DNA from 4 places in the Paenibacillus odorifer genome. Region 1 is predicted to be linked to each of the others. Evidence: predicted binding sites of a transcription regulator. Region 1 holds the regulator's gene; each other region holds the start of a gene.

Region 1 (5,600 bases):
GTATTTGGGCTTCTGAGGTTCCTTTACTTAGTTCCTCAGCAAACACTGCGTCGTCGCCTTCAGCAAATTTTCCATCTACCGTAAAGCGGACCCAGACCATAAGAGCAGTCCCGGCTTCATTTTTTCCTGTTAAAACCCAGTACACTGCATTTTCATCCCAAACCGATTTTTGTGCTTTGGTTACCTCTGTTAGACCCGCTCTGGTTTTGGCAACATCCTTGGCGATATCCCGCTCGTTCCATTGATCTTTCATAATATAGGCATAGAACTGGATAAGTCCAAACCCCAGGAGCAGAATCAGAACTGACCCCAGGAGGATCCATTTTTTCCTTTTCTTCAAGGTACAGCTCCCTTTCTAGTAATATATCTTTTTTGATTATATAACACACCCGCGTGTTTATCCAAAATTTCATAATTTTCTAGCTTTCCCAGCCTTAAAATGTACAAAAGGCCGCAACTTTTGCTAAAAGCAAAAAGTCGCAGCCTATTATTTATTCGTTATTCTCCAGACTTAACGCTTCAATAAACCTTCGAAGGCTTCTTGCGCTTTACGCCGGATAGCTTCCTCATCCAGGGTTAAGCATTGTCCATGCTTGATGACCTGTTTACCATTCACCCACACATGCTCAACATCCTTAGCGCTAGCAGAGTAAACTGCATGAGACAACAGATCTGTGTGTGGCAGCAAATGCGGCTGATCTATATCAATTGCAATGAAATCAGCTTTCATCCCAACAGCAAGTCTGCCTACATTATTTAAAAAGATGGACTGGGCGCCATATTCTGTAGCCATACGTAGAGCTTCTGGAGCTGGAACAGCCGTTGGATCACCGCTGACACCCTTATGAATGAGAGCTGCAAGCCGCATCTCTTCAAACATATCCAAGTTATTGTTGCTTGCCGCGCCATCCGTGCCAAGAGACACCTTCACACCAGCTTTTAGAAGATCAGTAACCCGAGCCACTCCGCTAGCCAGCTTCAAATTACTGCCCGGATTATGAGAGACACCCACATTATGGCGAGCCAAGATCTCAATCTCTTCATCATTTAAATGAACACCATGTGCAACTATCGAGGGACGTGTGAACATTCCAAGATTCTCTAAGTGAGCTACAGGACGCAACCCGTAATCCGCCACATTTTGTTCCACTTCACGTTTCGTTTCGGACATATGCGTATGCATCGGTAAATCCAGATCATGCGCTGCCTGCACGAACTTAACCAGGAAGTCCGGAGGGCAAGTATAAGGGGCGTGCGGTGAGATCATAGTAGTAATTCTACCGTCAGCCTTTCCATGCCAGTTACGGGCAAAAGAAATCGCTTCCGCAAGCTTGTGATTCTGTACATCCTCTGGACATAACCCGATCACACCACGCATCAATACGGAACGGATACCTGATAACTCAGCTACCTCAGCTACTCGGTCCATGTGATCATACATATCGAGGAAGGTCGTAGTTCCACCCTTCAGCATTTCCAATACAGATAAGGAGGTTCCCCAGTATACATCATCACCGGTGAACTTTTCCTCCATCGGCCACATTTTCTCCTGAAGCCACACTTGTAGCGCTAAATCATCTCCATATCCACGCAGCAAAGACATCGCCGCATGACCATGTGTGTTTACAAGTCCAGGCATGAACAGCAGACGGCTGCCATCAACCACTTGCACTCCAGCTTCCATCTGAGGCTCTTCTTTTCCTATGTAAGTGATTAAATCATCTTCAATAGTCATATATCCACTCAGAACCGGCTCATCCGTTCCCGGAGTCAGAAAATACCCGCCCTTAATTATCGTTTTATTGTTGTTCATGTTCGCTTTCTTCCTTTCCATCCCGCAAGTAATAAGCAAGACTTTGCAGATCAGTTGTAAAATCAGCTGCATGCACCCGGATATTCGGTGGTGTCTTCAGAATCACAGGGGCAAAGTTCAAAATTGCTTCAATCCCAGAAGAAATGAGAATATCTGCTACATTTTGAGCTTCTGAATCAGGTACGGTAATAATGGCAATGCGAATACCTTGCTCACGAATCGTGCTGCCTAGTTCATCCATCGGTTGCACAGTAAGGGAGTTGATCTTACGTCCAACCTTAGGAGCGTACGAATCAAATATAGCCGTGATTTTCATAGTATCTTTGAGATATGCATTGTAATTAGACAAGGCATGTCCGAGATTACCTGCCCCTACTAAAGCTACATTAAGCTGTTGATCCAGCTTCAGAATATGACGGATTTTCTCAATAAGATACGTTACATCATAGCCGATACCTTTTCTGCCGAAGTCACCAAAATACGCTAAATCCTTACGAATCTGTGCGGGATTAAGATCAAGCTTTTGTCCAAGTTCCTGAGAGGAAACTGTTAATATTTCGCGATTCTGGAGATCATTCAAAAAACGCAAATACACAGGTAGTCTGCGAACAACGGCTTCTGATATTTTATCCGATTTCATATTTTTCCTCCTAAAAATAGTAATGTTCTTGTGAAAATCCATATTCTAACGTATACCTCTCCTTATTAAGGGCGGTACTGTAACTTACCGCCCTTAAGGATAAGGAGGAGCTAAACTGAAGACGAGCATTTTAAGAAGCGCCGCCATCCTCTAGCCATTCCGCTATGCGGGGGACCATTTGATCAGTCAGCATATGCTCCATTTTGGGACCAGGCAATGAATAAAGGAAATACTTCCCGTAATGAGATTCAATAACCCTTGTATCATAAACAATAACTATTCCGCGATCCTGCGCCGTGCGAACCAGTCTTCCGAATCCCTGCTTAAAACGAATAACCGCTTGAGGAACAGACAATTTCATGAATGGATTCTTCTTCTGAGCCTGCAATAACTCCGACTTCGCTTCCGCCAACGGGTGATTCGGCGGTTGAAACGGAAGTCTCACGATGGCCAGGCAAGTCAGTGCTTCACCTGGAATATCTACACCTTCCCAGAAGCTGCTCGTCCCCAGCAGAACGGATGCTGCACTGTCCTGAAAGCGGCGGATCAGCTTGCTCCGGCTGCCACCTTCCACGCCTTGACCAAGCACCGTAATCTCTTGTGAGGCCAAAGCCTCTTTAAGCGGATCATATACCTGACGCAGCATTTTATAAGAAGTAAACAGAACCAGCATCCGCCCACGTGTTGTTTTGGCAGCTTCTGCTAACGACTGTACGAGTGTATCGACAAATCGAGCATCGCCCACACTGCCCTTCACACTAGGAAAATCACGCGGTATAACTAGCAGCGCCTGCTCGCGATACTTAAAGGGAGATGGAAGGAGTGAGGTCATTAGACGTCCCTCTTCCGCAGCTTCGTTAAGTCCGAGATTATCAATCATAAACTGAAAAGATTTATCTACAGACAGCGTCGCCGAGGTAAGCACGATGCTTTTTTTCTTATCGAAGAACAACTCTTTAAGCTGGCTGCTAACATCCACAGGGACGGCATACATCTGCAGTGATTTGCTGCGGTAATTTCCATTTGCCTCCAGCCAATATACTACATTATCGTCATTCAGCCCCATAAAGAATCTTACTTGCTCACGTATGGAAGCCAAATCCTTAAATAAACCGCTAATATCAGTAACAAGACTGTCTGCTGAGGATTGGCTTTCCTGGTCACGCATCTCATTAAGCATTTTATCACCCTTACGGATGATGGCGCTTAACGTCAGATTCATAGTGTTCTCAAGCGCAACTAATTCATCCCAATCCTTCGGCTTACGGGCAGGAAGCAAACGCATAACCAGTTGCCCCGCTTCCCCTGCTGCTGCATCACTGCGTTCCGGCAAAAGGCTGAACAGCTTGTCGCTGAGTGCATCCCAGGTTTCTTTGACGGTAAGCAGATCCGGGTAGATCCGATCGATGACTCCGCTCCATTCTGAAGCCTCTTCACTGCCTGACGACTGTAAGATCTGGCGCAGAGCAGGAAGCTGTCCGTTTCGGCTATCTTTATACAGTCGCGATAACGTGTGTGCCACAGTGAAATGCTTCATATGCATGCCAAGATGTTTACCAGCCACATCTTCTAAATGATGTGCTTCATCAATTACAAGATGCTCGTAAGCCGGAAGCAGCTGGTGCCCAGCTTTAACATCTGCGAATAGCTTGGAATGGTTCGTAATAACCACGTCAGCAATCCCAGCTTCATGCTTGGCCCTATGATAATAGCATTTGCGGAACCACGGGCAGGAACGGCCCAGACAGGAATCGGTATCGCTTGCCACCGTCTCCCAGAAATCACCGCCCCGGCCGCTTAAATTCAGCTCTTCATCATCCCCTGATTCACTTTGAGTGAGCCATACGATCATCTGAGCTGCAGTAAGCGCATCTTCCCTTGGGCTTATAAAGTCCTTTTTATTAATTTTATGCTCAAACTTACGCAGACACAAATAATGTCCTCTTCCCTTAAAAATAGCAGCTTTAAACGGAAAAGGAACTACCTGCGTTAACAAAGGGATATCCCGCTCGCGCAATTGATCCTGCAGATTAATGGTATGAGTGCTGACCATGACTTTTTCATTGGTGCGAACGCTTTGATAAATGGCAGGCAACAAATAACCGAGCGATTTACCGGTTCCTGTGCCCGCTTCGATCAGTAGGTGTTTGTCTTCGGCAAGTGCCGTCATCACCTCATTGATCATAATATCCTGAGCTTCCCGGCTTTCATACTGCGGTAATGTGTCTTTAAGTCGTTTGGTTACTTCGTCCATATAATCAGTAAAAGATAAATTCGCTAGCGGATTCTCAGCATGCTCATCTCTAGGTGGCGCTAACTCCGTCCAGTCTCCTACTGCAAGCGCTAATTGACGATAGAAAGTCAGATCACCTTCGGGCTGTAGCGTCTCCGCTTCCCGCTCTCGCAGCAGACCATCAAAGTACCAGCCCAGATCACTATCCTCTTCGGTAAACAGCTCACAGAGTCTCTGGATCGTAAGCAGCGGCAGCTCGTAGAGCTCCTCCAGACATTTCAACAGCACTAAAGCAGTCGCAAGTGCATCACTATCTGCCTGATGCGGACGATCATGTGTCACTCCAAAATGAGCACTGACAGAGCCTAGCTGATAAGATGTGAGCGAAGGAAAGCAAATTTTCAGAAAATCAATCGTATCCAAAATCCGCCCTTGAAATGGCAAATAACCACAACGATCTAAAGCATTTTGTAAAAAATGGAAGTCGAAAGCGACATTATGCCCTACAAGCACAACATCATCCAAGAGCGGAACTAGCTCCATCATCATCTCATCCAGCTCAGGCGCATCCTTCACATCATCATCGGTAATCCCCGTCAGACCTGTTATAAAAGGAGGAATCGGCGTTCCGGGCTTGACATAGGAACCATATACCCGGGAGATGGACCGGTCTTCTTCTATAATTGCAAGGCCAACCTGGATAATTTCACCCACGGATTGGGTTCCTGTTGTTTCAAAATCAAGCACGGCAAATTTCATTATAATTCTATTCCCTTTCAATTGAGACTCTTAATCAGCATAACAGAAGTTGCGAAAAAAGGCGATGCACACCACTGGTTCAGGGGATGCATCGCTTGAATAGAAATTTCCAAAACCGTTATTCTTTTACAAAAGGGAAACCAGCTGATTTCCAA
Region 2 (5,600 bases), 2.5 Mb from region 1:
TTCTGGCAAATCAATACCCTCTTCACGAATGAATTGGTGATGTTTCTTAACGATAGCATCCATTTCATCTGCGATCGCTTTATAGTCGTTAGCATTAGGCAAGCTCAGAACAGCTTCCTTCGCCAAGTCAAAGCGGTCCATTTGATTCAATACGCGCATATCGAATGGTGTTGTGATATCGCCATTCTCGCGGTATCCGTGTACGTGCAGGTTATGGTTATGGCGATCAAAGAACAAGTCTTTAATCAGACCTTCATATCCGTGGAAAGCGAAGATAACTGGTTTATCTTTTGTGAAAAATTGATCAAACTCTTCGTCAGATAAGCCACGCGGATCTAATTTTTGACTTCTCAGTTTCAACAAGTCTACCACGTTGATATATCTAATCTTAAGGTTCGGCAGTTTTTCATGCAGGATAGAGATTGCAGCCAAGCTTTCGATAGTTGGTTCTGTACCTGCAGAAGCAAAGACAACATCAGGCTCTCCACCTTGATCGGTGCTTGCCCAGTCAATAATCTTCAGTCCTTTATCCACCAGCTCTTGTGCTTCATCCGCACTGAACCATTGTGGACGAGGATGTTTGGAAGAAACGATCAAGTTAATTTTTTGACGGTCATTTAAGACGGTGTCAAAGACAGCCAGCAAGGAGTTCGCATCAGCCGGCAAATACTCACGGATAAATTCTGGTTTTTTATCAGCCAAGTGACCTAGCAAACCTGGATCTTGGTGAGTGTAACCATTGTGGTCTTGTTGGAATACAGTTGAAGTTGCTACCACATTCAATGATGGAATATCCGCACGCCAGCTTTGATCTGTTGCTTTACGCAGCCATTTGAAATGCTGAGTAATCATCGAATCCACGACACGCAAGAAAGCTTCATAGCTTGCAAAGAAACCATGGCGACCTGTCAATACGTAACCTTCAAGCAAACCTTCTGCCTGATGTTCAGACAATTGGGAATCGATAACACGGCCATAAGAAGCTAGGAATTCATCATTCGGCTCAATCACTTGATCCAACCATTGACGTTTCGTCACTTCAAAGACAGGTCCCAGACGGTTGGACATTGTTTCATCCGGTCCGAAAATTCTGAAATTGCGGTTCTCTTCGTTCAGAGAGATAACATCTTTCATGTATTTACCCAGAACGGCCATATCTTGTGCTATTACTTCACCTGGTTTGGAATTATCAAGTGCGAACTTACGGAAATTGGGTAAGTTTAGATCTTTAATCTGGTTGCCAGCATTAGTAACTGGGTTCATTCCCATACGTCTGTCGCCAGTTGGCAGAATCTCAGCAAGTTCAGCGTTCAGACGACCATTGTCATCAAATAATTCTTCTGGTCTATAGCTGTTCATCCACTCCAATAACGCTGGAGCATGTTTCATATTCTTTTGATCCACTGGAATCGGCACCTGATGGGCACGGAACGAGTTCTCATTCGGAACACCATCCCATTGCTTTGGACCCGTCCAGCCCTTAGGAGAACGGAAGACCAACATTGGCCAAACCGGACGCGTAAGGTCATTGTTGTCACGTGCATTCTTTTGAATCGCTTCAATTCTTTCTACGATGGTATCAAGCACCTTAGCCATTTCTGGATGCATTAGATCAGGATTTTCGCCTTCAACGAAGAACGGTTCCCAACCCATACCTTTAAAGTATGCAGTAATTTCTTCTTTGGATTGACGAGACAGAATCGTCGGGTTACTGATTTTGAAACCATTTAAGTGCAAGATCGGCAGAACTGCACCATCAGTAACTGGATTGATGAACCGGTTGGAGAACCATGAAGCCGCTAATGGGCCAGTTTCAGCCTCTCCATCGCCAATAACAACAGCGGAGATTAAATCTGGATTATCCAGAATTGCACCTACACCGTGGGATAGAGAATAACCTAATTCGCCACCTTCGTGGATCGATCCAGGTGTTTCAGGGGCAGCATGGGAAGCAACTCCACCTGGGAAAGAGAATTGTTTGAACAATTTCTTCAGACCTGAGATATCTTGTGTAATTTCCGGATAAATTTCAGTATAGCTACCATCGAGATAGGAGTTCGAAACCATGACCTGACCGCCATGACCAGGACCCTCGATATAGAACATATTCAAATCATATTTAGTAATGACCCGATTCAAATGGGCATAAATAAAGTTCTGGCCGGGAATAGTTCCCCAGTGTCCAATTGGCTTAATCTTTACGTCTGCTTCTTTCAGCGGTTCTCTTAACAACGGATTATCTTTCAAATACAGTTGACCTACAGAGATGTAGTTAGTTGCGCGCCAGTATGCATCAAGCTTCTCTAAATAAGTTTTTGATGAGTAATCAACATCCATGGATAATACCATTTCTTCCACTCCCCAAAATTTTTTCTGTGTCTACATTGCCGTAATTTCTTCCACAAGTACATCATACCGCCGCCAAAAATTAATTCAACCTTTTCAACAAATGATACGGTCCAATTTTGTGAAAATATGAACATAGTATGAAAAACGGTGTCAATTGTCTGTAAAAATACGTCAATATTAATATATATGTAAAAATATGGGCTGTAGTTTGCGGGGATATTTGCTACTCGTCCTTCATCTATTTTGCGCAAAATAAAAAAAATAAGACCGAGAAAAATTCCCCAGTCTTACTTTTAATGAACGGACACAAAGGTATTAAATTTTAAGTATTTATAGTGGAAGCGCATATGGGAGAATTCAAAGGGTGTGCCATTATCTAAAAAGAAAATCCCTTCCATAATGCTTACTGGTTCATTCGCCTGCAAATGCAGCAGCTCTTGATCCGTAGCCTCAGAGGGTTCTGCGGATATCGATAAAAAGGATTTGGTTACCGCCAGGTTCCGTGAATCCTCCAAATAATTAAAGATAGATCCTTCAATAATAGTCTGATTTAAGTTCTGCACGATTTTGATTGGGATATAACCCGTTTCAATCATAAAGGGTTCATCATCAAAAAGACGCAAGCGAACGATTTTGTATACAAAATCATGTGGTCCTAAAAACAGATCCCGTTGCAGTTCTTCCGTTGGTGGAATGACCTCGAATTTCAGAACTTTAATCTTTGGCTTCTTCCCATTCATTTGAAAATTGTCGGTGACACCTAAATTAGAGCCTTCGTAGTTAAAAATAGATTCATTTTTTATGTATAAAGGATTTATAAATGTCCCTGAGCCACGCTTTTTAAAAATAATGCCGGCATTTGCCATTTTAGTCAGAGCACTTTTAATAGAACTACGACTCACTTGATAAGTTTCACTAAGCGTTCGTTCATCCGGTAATTTCATGTCGGGAAACTGCCCAGCAAAAATTTTCATTTTTAAGTCATCAATAATTTGTTTGTAGACAAACTGTGTCATGAAGTACTCCTTTTCAGGTCGATACAAGTTTTATTTCAATCTTTACTATAACATAATAACCAGACGTTTATAATCTATCCGGCCAGCTTATTTACGTCGGCGATTTGTCATGCGATTGTACATCACTAAACCGGCAATGACCATGCCCAGCGTCCCCATACTACTTGCTGATTCAGCCTGCATACCAAACAAAATACACAGGTTAGTGACCAAGCTTTTTGTAAGTACAGCAACAATAATTAACATCAACGGGCGCCAAATGTTGTATCTTCTCATCCAGGCAACACTCCTAATCCAATTTTCTCAAACTATCGATCGATTTCATCTATTATATCACAAGATGGTAACCGCATTCATTTCCTATAACCGTAAAGGAATCGAAGCCGACCTGCTATTTTTTATTAATTCTATATCTTAAAATGGTTTTCAACTTATCGTGTTCTACTTTTCTAGCATCCGACAGATAAATTTCTCTATGAACAAGCGTTTTTAGCACATAATTGTTTTCATCTATAAACATTTTTAATTGTTGGAATGATTCAGGTTCACTATCATATGAACCAATATGCAAGATTTGCACCGATAAGCCATCTTCTAATTCATCAAAATATGCCTCTTTCAATAGGGGGTGAGGTTTCTTTTTATTTACTATCTCAAAAGCTCTTTCTACCGTCTCTCTTGTTACAAAATCCGGTTGTCTTATCATTATTGTATATAGTAATTCATCTTTTATTAAATCCTTGTGATTTCTACCTTCCTCTGTCAAATCCCATAATCCTTCGAGTGGATATACCGTATAATCAAAATAACCCTCCGGAGTAAATCCATTTTTAGGCATCATTTTCACCGCATAGGACAGAGAGTATAGAACCCCGACTCTTTCTAAAAAATCCTCATGATTAGGATTACCTTTACCTTTTATACAGATGAATTTCTGTTTCCCAACTTCTAATAATTGCGGCTTAGCTTTGGGTTGATATAACTCCTTTTCATGCTTTCTATATTCATGTTTTGGCATTTTGCTTCCCCCTATCTTTTTCTGTATTCTAGCATAGCGAACATGACGTCTATGCGTCATATTCGGTTTCAATTCCTCCGCTCCTCCTATCCGTCAATTACGCCTTTATTCGACTTTTGGTCTGGACTTATCCTTTTTCACGGATTATAATAACGAATGCACACCAAAAGACGAACATTAAGGCGGAAATCATGAGAAAATATATGCAAATATTCCTAGGCACTTCATTTTCTAGCCTATCCCCAAAAGAAATTCAAATTTTAAAGGACCATCTCTTCTGTATCAACACGGATGGGATGATAGAAATGATTGTTGCACCGAAGCACCCCGACTATCAACCCTTGCTTGATGCTTATCAAGGTCAGGACAATTTTCATGTATTAGCTGAAGGCCAGTATTTTTTGCCCGGCTTTATCGACCTGCATGTTCACGCGCCACAATGGGCTCAATCTGGAACTGCATTAGATATTCCACTCTATGATTGGCTAAATACTTATACCTTCCCACTGGAGTCTAAATTCTCGGACCTGGCTTTTGCAAAAAAAGTCTACGATGACGTGGTTGGCACTTTGCTCGCAAACGGAACAACTACAGCACTTTATTTTGCAACGGTGCATAAAGAGGCCAGTTTATTATTGGCTAAAATATGTGCGGAAAAAGGGCAACGTGGACTCGTTGGAAAAGTGGTTATGGACGATCCGCAGGGAAATCCTGAGAATTACCGCGACTCCGACACCCATACCGCACTAGTGGATACGGAAGAATTTATACTAGCTGTACAAGAACTCGCTAAATCTACTAAACAAGGCGTATATCCAGTAGTGACACCAAGGTTCATTCCAAGCTGCACTAATGAGGCTTTACAAGGCTTGGGAGAACTAGCCGCTAAATATGATACGTATGTTCAATCGCACTGTAGTGAAAGTGATTGGGCGCACGGTTATGTGCAAGAACGGTTCCAGAAAAACGATGCTTTTGCCTTGCATGATTTTGGTCTGCTCAGTGATAAATCTGTAATGGCACATTGTAATTTTTTAGATGAAGATGATGTGAATTTGTTTGCAGAGACAGGAACAGCTATTGCTCATTGTCCGATATCCAACGCGTATTTTGCCAATAGTGTTATTCCGATCGCTGACTTCCATGCCAAAGGCGTGGAGATTGGTTTAGGCTCTGATATTTCCGGAGGTTTTTCACCTAGTCTCTTCGATAACATT
Region 3 (5,600 bases), 3.1 Mb from region 1:
AAGTCGTTTATGATTTCGTTGTGCTCTAGCCAATTTATGAGAGATATAGGAGTTTTCAAAAATGGTTCTTCCTTTCGGAGTCAGCTACAACAGATTTACGCAACCCAAAACTACAAATAACATAAAATAGATTGTTCTATCCAGTACATAAATACAGTATCCGGGCTTTTCTTTTCAAACTTTTTCATTTTTAAATACATGTCCATTCCATCAGAAACATCATGCCATAAATCCGTAAATACAAAATCATATTTTTCCTTAGACATATGTTGTTCTGCATATTCGAAAGCATCTGCTTGGATAAGCCTGATCTTGTGAGCATTACTGAATTGTGGCAGTACGTATTTATTAAATAGATCAATGACATCTTGATTTTTTTCAACAACCGTTATGCTTTCAACATTATCTTTTTCAGAAACCATATAAGCATAATAGCCAAGCCCAAGTCCAAACGTAAGAACATTCCCACACGCTTTATCTACAGCTTCTTTCATTGTTTCTATTTCATTTGGCGTGATCGTCATCCAGATTCTATCATTCTCTAATACGGCCGGGAACATGAATTCAGTTTGAAAAAAACCAACCTGAGGAATTTGTCTTCCCTCTTCTGTCCGGATGATATCATTGCAAACAAAACCTTCAAAAGGTTTATATTTTTCATATTTTAATTCACTATTATTAATCTTTATAGTTGGTATCTTGATATTTTTATAATATGGATTGTCATAATATTCATTTGCATCAAGCTTATGAAGCATATTGCTAAAATATTGGTTGAACAATTCCTTATCATCAACATTATCAACCGTATCCATCCCAAAGGCAGAAGCCAACATTAAACCAAAAGCGTATTCATAAGACACTCCAAAGTTAACAATTTCTTCAATTTCTTCTTTGCTAATAAAGTCGGGGGTATTATTCAAATAATGACTTAGTAAAGCAAACACTTTATAGTTATCTTCTTTTACCTTTTCTTTTATTACTCTATTAGATTCCATATCCTCACCTGTTTATTAGAAATTATTTCCACGACTCTTATTAGTCTTTCCAGTATGCCTAGTAGGCAATACTCCCATTTTACCATTTAAAAATCCAGAAGAACAAAAATCGCTTTACTAATCCGTGACAGTTACCACTTCTACAGTGAGAAAATCTTACGTCAAAATCTTCTAATTGCAAGGTTTATGGTCCATTTTTCAGCTAATCTGCTCAATATTTCGTTACCCTATGTTAGAATAGACGACTTGTATAATTTGTGAAAACTTTCACTAATAGTCATGATTGATGGTATACTTAATAAGAAGATGAACTAAAGAGAATAACGATGGAAACTGTGGACGTAACCGTAGAAGATTTGAAGTTAGGAGAATAACAGCGACGCGCGCGCTTCTCCACTTCCAACTCCCTCTGATACTTCCTTTCTTTTTTGTCGGGTTCTTTTGGTACATCTTAATAGAGAAATATAAAAGTGGAGGGTTAACAATGAAAAAGAAAGCAGCTGGTGCTCTGAGTCTCGTCCTCTCTGTCATGCTCGTTACCGCAGGTTGCGGTAATGGAAACGACAAGGTGAACGAGAGCAAGAGTAATAACAACGAGAAAAAAGAAGTTGAAGCCGTCTCCGGGGCATCTGAAGCAAGCTACACACCATTCGATCAATTAAAAGATAAATATGATATCATCATTGTCGGTGCGGGTGGTGCGGGAATGTCCGCGGCGCTTGAGGCCAAAGAGAAAGGCATGAACCCTGTTATTTTGGAAAAAATGCCGGTTGCCGGCGGGAACACAACCAAATCCTCTTCGGGAATGAACGCTTCTGAAACAAAATTCCAAAAAGAACAAAACATTGAAGACAGCAATGATTTATTTTATGAAGAGTCATTAAAAGGTGGCCATGACACTAACGACAAAGAAATGCTTCGTTTCTTCGTTGATAATTCCGCGAGTGCGATCGATTGGCTGGATTCCATCGGAATCCGCTTGAACAATATCACCATTACAGGCGGCATGAACGAAAAACGTACACACCGTCCTGAAGATGGCTCTGCTGTGGGTCAATACCTTGTCAAAGGTTTAGTGAAAAACGTACAAGAGAAAGAAATTCCACTTTTCGTGAATGCTGATGTCAAAGAAATTACCGAAAAAGACGGCAAGGTTAATGGCGTTAAAGTCCTCTTTAACCAAACAGAGGAAAAAACAATTACGGCAGATGCTGTCGTTGTAACCACTGGCGGGTTCGGTGCCAATATGGATTTGATCTCCGAAGTAAGACCTGACTTGGAAGGCTACGTTACTACTAACCAAATCGGCAGTACCGGAGACGGCATCAAGATGATTGAGAAACTCGGAGGCACAACCGTCGATATGGATCAAATCCAAGTTCACCCGACTGTGCAGCAAGAAAAATCCTACCTCATTGGCGAAGCTGTTCGTGGGGAAGGCGCTATCCTTGTTTCCAGTGAAGGTACACGCTTCACCAACGAATTGGATACCCGTGATAAAGTAACGGCTTCCATTAATACACTGCCTGAAAAAGCAGCTACGCTGGTCTTTGATTCCGGTGTTAAATCCCGTGTGAAGGCTATTGAACAATATGACAAAATGGGTTTCGTGATTCAGGCGGATTCCATCGAAGCTTTGGCCAAAGAAATCGGTGTTCCAGAGGATAAGCTGGCAACAACGCTTGATACTTGGAACAGCGCCGTTAAGAATAAAAAGGATGCCGAATTTGGCAGAACTACAGGAATGGACAATGACCTGTCCACTGGTCCTTTCTACGCTATTAAAATTGCTCCTGGGATTCACTACACCATGGGTGGCGTGAAGATCAATACGAACACAGAAGTTCTAAATAAAGATGGTGAAGCTATTCCTGGTCTGTTTGCGGCTGGTGAAGTTACAGGCGGCTTACACGGACAAAACCGGATCGGCGGCAACTCTGTTGCAGAAATCATTATTTTCGGCCGTCAAGCTGGGATCAAATCTGCTGAATTCATAAAAGCAAAATAAGTAGATAATAGATACTATAAGCCTCACAGCAAAAAGCTCAAGCATCGGCAAGTTAGCCGCTGGCTTGAGCTTTTTTAATGTAATTAATCGCCAATAGTCCGGATAATAGTATCAAACGGATCTAATTCCAACGTTTGTTGTCCATATTCTGTATCAATCGTAGTTTTTTGAAGCTGGTCGCTATTGTTAATCACGACGAGTATTTTACTTTCTGGATAATACGCACACTCTGTATATAAATTATCCGTAATATACTTTGTGTCCTTTAACTCATTCCCGGCATAACGAATCACATTTAACAGCAATCTTGTATTTTCAAAGCTTAAGGTGAAAGAAGGCAGGTAGATCCCCTTTCCTTTACCAAAGGTATGGGCAGACAATGTTATCATCCCACTCTTTTCACACAATACCGCTGCCGAGCCATCCGTAAGATAAATGTTATTTTTAGGTGTTATACTGGCTCCTTCAGGCACTAAACCTTGCTCATCTCTAGCCTCAAATGTCCATCTTCCATGAGCTACCTTGGAGCCTGTATCCTCATCGAGACCAAGCACATGGGCCATTCTGAAAAAGCTGTCATAACCTTCAAGCGCCGAAGGCTGATTGACACCTATAAAAGTACCGCCCTCATAAACCCACGCTGTCAGTAAGTCCACGCACTTATGGTCACTCCAGTATTCTCCGCCACTCCATGCTGAACCTGCCGAGCCGGCATTAATCACTACATCACACTCTTGTAATACTCCCTTACGGATATCTTCAAAATCAATGAACTGGACTTCAATCGGCAATCCGGACAAAGCCTCATTGATATGAATCAGATCATGGATATACGTTTCATGGAAATGCCCGGACAAAGTCCACGATCTCAATTTACCCCAAGCGTGTAAAATGGCTACCTTCGTCTTAATGTGATACGGTTTGCCTTTATGATGCAGCTCTTTAATTTCTCTGAATTCATCCGCGATCTTTTCGATATAATCACAAAAATCCGGATAAGGCTCTACAAGATGCAAATATCCGCCCAGTCCAATCCGATCTATAGGCTCTCTGAGCAAGGCGCGCCGGATATTAATCCAATACTTTTTGGCATCGAGCGTAGGGTTACCTCCCTCCATAAACGTAGGAAGCCCTCCCAATCCAACCGGAAATAAATAGGGATGCAGCCGAATCTCATGGGTATCTACTTTTACACCAGAACAAAGCCTTGCCTCATATCCTGAGAACACACATTTAATCATCCCGTCAAAACCAAATTCTTCAAAACGGTCATTGTAAGGCTCCATGCCAACCCAACTATCATCATAGAAGACATACGCCAGCTTATCGTGCTTATGCACAATATCAATTAATTGCTTACCAAATTCGATGACAAAATCATTGATAAATGCCATATAGTCCAGCTTCCGCTGCTGCGCCGGGATATGACTGACCCGATATTTCCCACCATTCACAAAATCCTCGGCCGTGAGCGAATACCCATATTTTTTGGCAAACAGATCAAGCGCTCTTGAGCTTACCGTAAAATCATATGAACCCCAGTCCGAGAACAAATGGCGATTGCGCTCATCACTGCCCCAGATCCAGGCGAAATTATAAAAGAGGGAGGTAAATCGAACCACTGTTGTTTCCTTATGCTTATGACACCAATCTTCTATCCAATGGAGTAAATATTTTTGCGTTTCTACATAGATGGGATCAATCTGCATCAGATGCTCTTTTTCCCAGTGATTCGTGGTGTGATTGTACATGGAGATCTCTTCCCAAATCCGATAGACCATGAAGCTGACTGTGTATTTATGCCAAGGTGCAATTCCAGTAATGACTACATTTCCCGATTCCCGCTCATAATTCCACTGTTCTCTTGGAACCTCTTCGCCCGTCGTTCGGTCAAAAACCTGCCAGTACTTAAACGCCTCTTTGGAATCATTCACTCGGAATTGTTCAGCAAAAAAATCCTCCATCAGATAGATGGATAAATAATCTTGTACCGCTACCTTCGGATTTGTTATTAAAAAGCTCTGCTGCAGCTTGTCTGAATTCTGGGACGCCCATTCGTTATGATCTCTGATGATGCAGATTGTAGAATAAATGCCGTATCCTGCGTTGATAATCTCATCGGACAACTGTGTGCCGTCACTGTCACGGATGACATCGGCACCCCAACGTTCAGCTAATTTCAGGGTCAATGCCTCATAACCGGATTCTCCCGGCAGTGTAAAGGCCCCCGTTGTTTTTTGGGACAACTTGGATCCCTCCTATTTAAGCATATCGGATAGAAAAGCTAATGCTAAGCCTTGACCCCAGCCTTGAATCCAGTCTTTTGGAATATTGCGGTATCCTTCCCGATCCTTCATAACCGCTGTTCCGCCAGAAACACCTAGTACCCGTCCATCATCACTGATATTGTTCAAAATACCTTTCAGGGCCTTTTGCACATATTTGGTATGCAGCGGATTGCCGTTATCGATCATAGCAGCCGCAATGCCGCAAGACGCGGATACTTCTTCATAAGACTCCTCGTCATCTAGTACAGTCCGCCACAGGCCGTTCTCCGTTTGCACCAGCTTGAGTGCGGCCAGCTGATCGCGCAG
Region 4 (5,600 bases), 190 kb from region 1:
GCTAACGCAGAGAATTATCATAAAGGGAAGCTAAAGGAGTCTTCGAAAGTGGGTGTGAAAGCGTTAAATAACGATACACTCCAAGTGACTTTGAATGAAAAAACTTCACATTTCCCGCAGCTTCTCGCGGAAAGTATTTACATGCCAATTAATGCGCAAGTCGCGAAAGCAGATAAGAATTGGGCGTACAATATTAAAACTATGGTTACTAATGGCCCTTTTAAACTGCAACAGTGGGATGAAAATTCGATTCATCTAATTAAAAATCCAAACTATTATGCGGCGCAAGAAATTCGTTTCTCAGAGGTGCATCTACTTCGGCCTAAAGCTGGAACACCTTCGCCAACTATGGCCTACTTAAACAATGAAGTTGACTGGGTAGGGGCAAAAGATGAGCTGATAGATAAGGCTTCTTTAAATTCTGTATTCCCTCAGGAGTTATATGCTTTGCCGTATGCTTCTACATATTATTATCAGTACAATCTAAGCAAAGCACCTTTCAAAAATCTGAAGATACGTAAAGCATTAGCCATGGCAGCTAACCGAGAATCTATCGGCTATGGTACACCTGCTTACGGTTTTATTCCTCGGAGTATTCGTGGTTCCAAGTTGAATTTTAGATCAGAGATTATTGATACACGGTATTTCAAAGAGGATGTAATACAGGCTAAGAAATTACTTCAGGAAGGTTTGAAGGAAGAGGGCTTAACTCAGCTTCCTAGTTTTTCGATTATTATAAATGAAGGGCATGAAGAAATTGCAGAAGCCGTTATTAACAGCTGGAACAAAAATCTGGGCATTACAGTAGGCTTTGAGGTTCAACCCTGGGAAGATCTGCTTGATAATCGTCTTAAGCAGAATTATACAATGGCAAAAGCGGCTTGGGCAGCCGACTATAACGATCCATCGACTTTTTTAGATTATTTCACATCTTGGAGCAGCGATAATGATTCGGGCTGGAGCAGTGCACTTTATGATAGTTATATTAAACAAGCTAGGCTTACATTAGACACTAGCGAACGAAACAAGCTTTATGCAAAAGCTGAAAAAATGCTCATTGACCAAATGGTCATCCTTCCGCTGTATTATTTTTATGCTGATGTTTTGCATAAACCTAACATTAAAAAAGTAAGTGTAGAGTATGATGGTTCCATATCTTTTTCAAGAGGGTATTTAATCTAAAAAATTATAGTAATAAAGACTATGAGGATACTTCCGCAGTTATTGGGAGTGTCCTTTTTGTATGGAATTAATCACCTTTGTGAAACCGCTTCAGATAACGACACAATATTGTGAAAATTTTCACCTTTTTATTAAAAATTTTAATATATAATTAATTTATAATCAAAAACAAGGAGGATTTAAAATGAAGTTATTTAAAATGATGTTAGTAGCAGGCGTCTCGGTTGCAGTCTTGTCTGGTTGTGGTGCGAATAATAATAATGCAACTAATTCAGCGGCTACTACGACTCCAGCAACAGAGCAAACGGATGCAGTTACTACAGCTTCAATCGTAAATCAAGCAGATGCGTTTACCAAGGCTGTAAGTAAAGATGGAAACTGGATTATTGCCATTCTAAATGATGTGACCATTGCCCAAGATGTTGTTGTTGAAGGCGAATTCCATGATAAAGGGGCCGCAGACGGCGACATCTACCGTAAGATTGCTCTTTATGCCCAAGACGCTGATCACAAAGTTACTGCCAATTACACACTCACTGTACCTAAGTTAACTGTACAAAGTGAAAATTTACGAGTTCAAGGCGGAACCATTAAAGGTGATGTTTATGTAGATGCGAACGGATTTAATCTGCATGAAACTTCGACTATTGATGGAAATCTTTACTTCGCAAACGAAGATATGAAAGCAACTGCAGGGATTGAAGGTAAAGTGACTGGGGCAACTGAAGTTAAATAAGTTAGTGATGATTTCGATTAGGTAGAAGTAGAAGGACTAAATAGATAGAATTATCCGGATAGGATAGGCAAAAGGAATCAGTAATGAATGGGCTGACTCATAATGGACTACACCCCATCTAGTTACCATATGAGAGCCAACGGCTTTGAAGTAACAAGTAATGGAGTATTGAAGCAGTGAATTATTGGAGTATGAAGTAATGGAGTATGAAACATTGAAGTGTACAGTAGATGGTTTTAACTGTATTTTGTACAACTAAAATGCTCAAAACGCCCGGCCAATGAAAATAGCTGTATTTTGTACATCTATTTTCCTGATTTAATACTCTATAGGCTATTTCTCTAGTTTTTAATTGTATAGAATACACTTAAAGTTAGAATTAGCCCTTGTGGATATCGAATAAGTGTATAGAATGCAGTTATCTTACAGATATATCAAGATAGTGCGCTACAACGGAGTGGTTATCCGAAAGCTACGAATGATTAAGCTTAGCTCATAACCTATCAAGCAAATCACAACAGACCCAAAACACCAGTCAGCGAACCTCCAATAACGGAGAATTGCTGCCTGGTTGTTTTTTTGTGGATGATGAATATATGAACTATTGTTGATTTTCTTCCTATTGACTTATAATATTACTACCACTACTAGGAGGAACACATATGTCTAAGGAGTATTCGCGCACATATATTGAGAGCGTAAAGCTTGAAATGTTAAATAGGTTGGGATTAAAGCAGGTGTTCTTCAAGGAGCAAATAGGGGACAGCCTAATTTTTGAAGCTGTGGGCTTTGATAAAGGGGCAAAACACCGTTTTTGCGTTAGACCAAAGACGAAAACGATTGATGAATTCATTTCAGGCAAATGGATGAAGGTACGCAGTTTTATAATCAAAAGTGTGGATATTTAATGTTGAACGCTAAAAAGGTAGCCCCGTTAATCGGAGTTACCTTTTTATTTTTTTAATACATAGTCATTGATAATGTGAAGTATCTCCATACAGATCGATGGTTGTATTGTTATCAGTTAGGGTTACTTTACATAATGCAGTAGAGAGAATATCCGGTAACTCCCCTATTTCCTGCAATGATTTATTAAGAAAATAAGCCATAATGACTTTTAAAGTCATCCGATGGGTGACGATGAGCACCTCTAGCCCTACGTTATCGTTTATGATGCGCTCCATTGTCGGCACTACTCTTCCTTCAAGCTGCTTATAAGTCTCACCTGAGGTTAGAGGAATATATAGATCGGGTCTGGTGAAAAAATGGGAATATTGTAAAGGGGATTCTAGTTGTATCTGATCCGTATTCATTCCTTCCCAGCTCCCCATGTTTATTTCCATTAAAGAAACTTGCTGTTGAATAGGTAAACTCCGCTTTCCCCGTAAAATCTGCGCAGTATGCAATGCTCTTGGACTAGTACTAGAATAAATTGCGCCTAAGTTTTCTACTTGCAAACGATCCCTTAACCATTCGGCCTGCTGTTCGCCCAAGGCTGTAAGCGCAGAATTTTGATGCCCTTGCATTCGTTTTTGTAAATTCCATTCTGTTTGCCCGTGGCGGGTTAAGTATAATACTGTCTTTGTCATTAACAAAACCTCCCTTATGAATAGTTGTAAGTATAAAAGAAATAAATATAAATAAACAATATATAATAGTTAACATCCATAATGTATAGTTATAGTAAAATGACTGAGGATAAGCGGCGAATACAGATATTATTTTATGAAGTGAGGAAGAGATCACGATGAACTATCATGTATTAAAATTGTTTTATTACGTTGCGATCACAGGTAGTGTGACCAAAGCCTCTGAACGTTTGCATATCAGTCAACCCGCTATATCAGCGCAAATCCGTAAGTTTGAACGGGAGAATCATATTTTGTTATTTGAAATTAAAGGAAAGAGGATGGTGCTCACCCCTTTAGGAAAAAGGTTAATCGAACCTCTTGAGAAGTTTTTTGCCATGGGTGATCAAGTCCAGCAAATCATTGAAGACTATCACAAATTTCCTGAGGGGAATCTGCGGATTGCAGGTAATTATTTGGCGACAAGCATCCTCATTCCCCGGTGGGCGTCATTATTTAAACAATCTTTTCCGGAAGTTAACATTCAGATCACTACTACTAATTCTCATGGAGTCATGGAAAAATTGAATAATTTTGAAGCAGACGTGGCGATTTACAGTGATATGGAGTTTCCTTCGCATAATACAGGAGTGTTCGAACATCGGGAGTTATATAGGGACGAGTATGTATTCGTGGTTTCTTCCCATCACCCTTTTGCCAATCAGCAGGTTAGCTTTGAAGAAGTGATGTCTGAAGCATTTATTATGAGAGAAGAGGGCAGTGCAGCCAGAGAGCGGCTTGTCCGGTTGTGTGAAGAAAGAAGTGTACAGCAACCAACGATTGGGCTTCAATTTAATGGAGTGAATGAAGTTATTCAAGCTGTGATTGCCGGTTATGGAATTAGTTATGTATCCGCTTTGTTGGCGAAACCTTATCTTGATCAGGGAACATTAGCTAATGTAGCAGTAGAAAATGTAGTCTCCAAGCATTCGATATGGATGGGTTACAGAAAGAAGGAACTTCAAGAAAGCTATATGCAGTCGTTTATTACGCTCGTTATGAAACAATTAAGTTTAAAATAATATTAGGAAATTAAAGATAAGCTTATGGTAAACTATGGATAAAAGTTAGGAGGGGTCATAATGGATCAAATCATATTCAAACAACTTAAGTTTGTGCGTAGTGTTACTGTGCGTGCTGTCGAGGGACTATCTGAGGAAATTTTAGATAGTATTCCAGAAGGTTTTAATAACAATATCCGCTGGAACTTGGGACATATTTATTTGGTGCAAGAGAAGTTTGCCTTTCATTCTGCTAGGGAGCTTATGCAATTGCCGGCAAGCTTTGAACGCTTATTTGCGAAAGGGACTAAACCAGCCGAGTGGAATGAGGAACCGCCAACGCTTGAAGTTTTACTTGAGATGTTTACGGAGCAACCCAAACGGATCCAGGAAGCTTTTCACAATCGCTTAAGTGAGCAAGTAACCCCTCTTACAACAGGAAGTGGATTAACCTTAAATTCAATCGGTGAATTCATAAATTTCACACTTTACCATGAAGGTATGCACTTCAATACAATAAAATTATTAAATCGCTTTGCAGATAAATAAATTCAAATAACAAAAGATATCGATATATAATTGGTATCTTTTGTTAGCTTTATGATCAAAAAAAAGATTTGTAAATGAAAAGGTTATGTGATAATCTAATTTATGTAATACATGTAACCGGTTACACATTGGGGGATGAATTAAAGAATGATGACGATCAAAGATGTCGCAAAAATAGCTGGAGTTTCGGTAGCAACAGTCTCACGGGTTATAAATGAATCTGGATATGTGAATATCGATACTCGCAAAAAGGTTGAGGCAGCGATCAAAGAAATGAATTATACCCCTAATGAGGTTGCAAGATCATTGTACAAGCGGAAATCTAAATTAATCGGGCTGCTCTTGCCTGATATTACCAACCCCTTCTTCCCGCAGTTAGCGCGGGGGATAGAGGATCGGATGCAGGAGCAAGGTTATCGGATCATCTTTGGCAATAGTGATGAGAACGAGGACAAAGAGATGGATTATATTCAAACCTTTATCCAAAATAATGTCATTGGCATG

What was found. Region 1 encodes Rex, which represses fermentation and respiration genes when NADH is low (regulators of the CRP and FNR family bind a similar motif). Its sites were predicted from a motif close to TTGTGAAATATTTCACAA; they were not measured.
Region 2: PODO_RS01085 (phosphoketolase family protein) is a predicted target of Rex. The motif match lies at 2,466-2,483, and genes of this name have one in related genera.
Region 3: PODO_RS03530 (flavocytochrome c) is a predicted target of Rex. The motif match lies at 1,254-1,271, and genes of this name have one in related genera.
Region 4: PODO_RS19075 (polymer-forming cytoskeletal protein) is a predicted target of Rex. The motif match lies at 1,291-1,308, and genes of this name have one in related genera.

What each region holds. Positions count from the first base shown of each region.
Region 1 is NZ_CP009428.1:4,562,866-4,568,465, forward strand. It holds gene PODO_RS19885 (cell wall elongation regulator TseB-like domain-containing protein) at 1-340, opposite strand, end outside; gene PODO_RS19890 (amidohydrolase) at 512-1,813, opposite strand; gene PODO_RS19895 (redox-sensing transcriptional repressor Rex) at 1,800-2,453, opposite strand; gene dinG (ATP-dependent DNA helicase DinG) at 2,584-5,445, opposite strand; gene PODO_RS19905 (tetratricopeptide repeat protein) at 5,572-5,600, opposite strand, start outside.
Region 2 is NZ_CP009428.1:224,196-229,795, reverse strand. It holds gene PODO_RS01085 (phosphoketolase family protein) at 1-2,349, opposite strand, end outside; gene PODO_RS01080 (GntR family transcriptional regulator) at 2,643-3,365, opposite strand; gene PODO_RS01075 (hypothetical protein) at 3,453-3,641, opposite strand; gene PODO_RS01070 (GyrI-like domain-containing protein) at 3,757-4,455, opposite strand; gene guaD (guanine deaminase) at 4,575-5,600, shown strand, end outside.
Region 3 is NZ_CP009428.1:812,965-818,564, reverse strand. It holds gene PODO_RS03535 (spermine/spermidine synthase domain-containing protein) at 111-998, opposite strand; gene PODO_RS03530 (flavocytochrome c) at 1,483-3,006, shown strand; gene gnpA (1,3-beta-galactosyl-N-acetylhexosamine phosphorylase) at 3,090-5,252, opposite strand; gene PODO_RS03520 (glycoside hydrolase family 88/105 protein) at 5,265-5,600, opposite strand, start outside.
Region 4 is NZ_CP009428.1:4,368,248-4,373,847, reverse strand. It holds gene PODO_RS19080 (peptide ABC transporter substrate-binding protein) at 1-1,182, shown strand, start outside; gene PODO_RS19075 (polymer-forming cytoskeletal protein) at 1,367-1,918, shown strand; gene PODO_RS19070 (hypothetical protein) at 2,581-2,826, shown strand; gene PODO_RS19065 (histidine phosphatase family protein) at 2,890-3,507, opposite strand; gene PODO_RS19060 (LysR family transcriptional regulator) at 3,666-4,568, shown strand; gene PODO_RS19055 (DinB family protein) at 4,629-5,096, shown strand; gene PODO_RS19050 (LacI family DNA-binding transcriptional regulator) at 5,244-5,600, shown strand, end outside.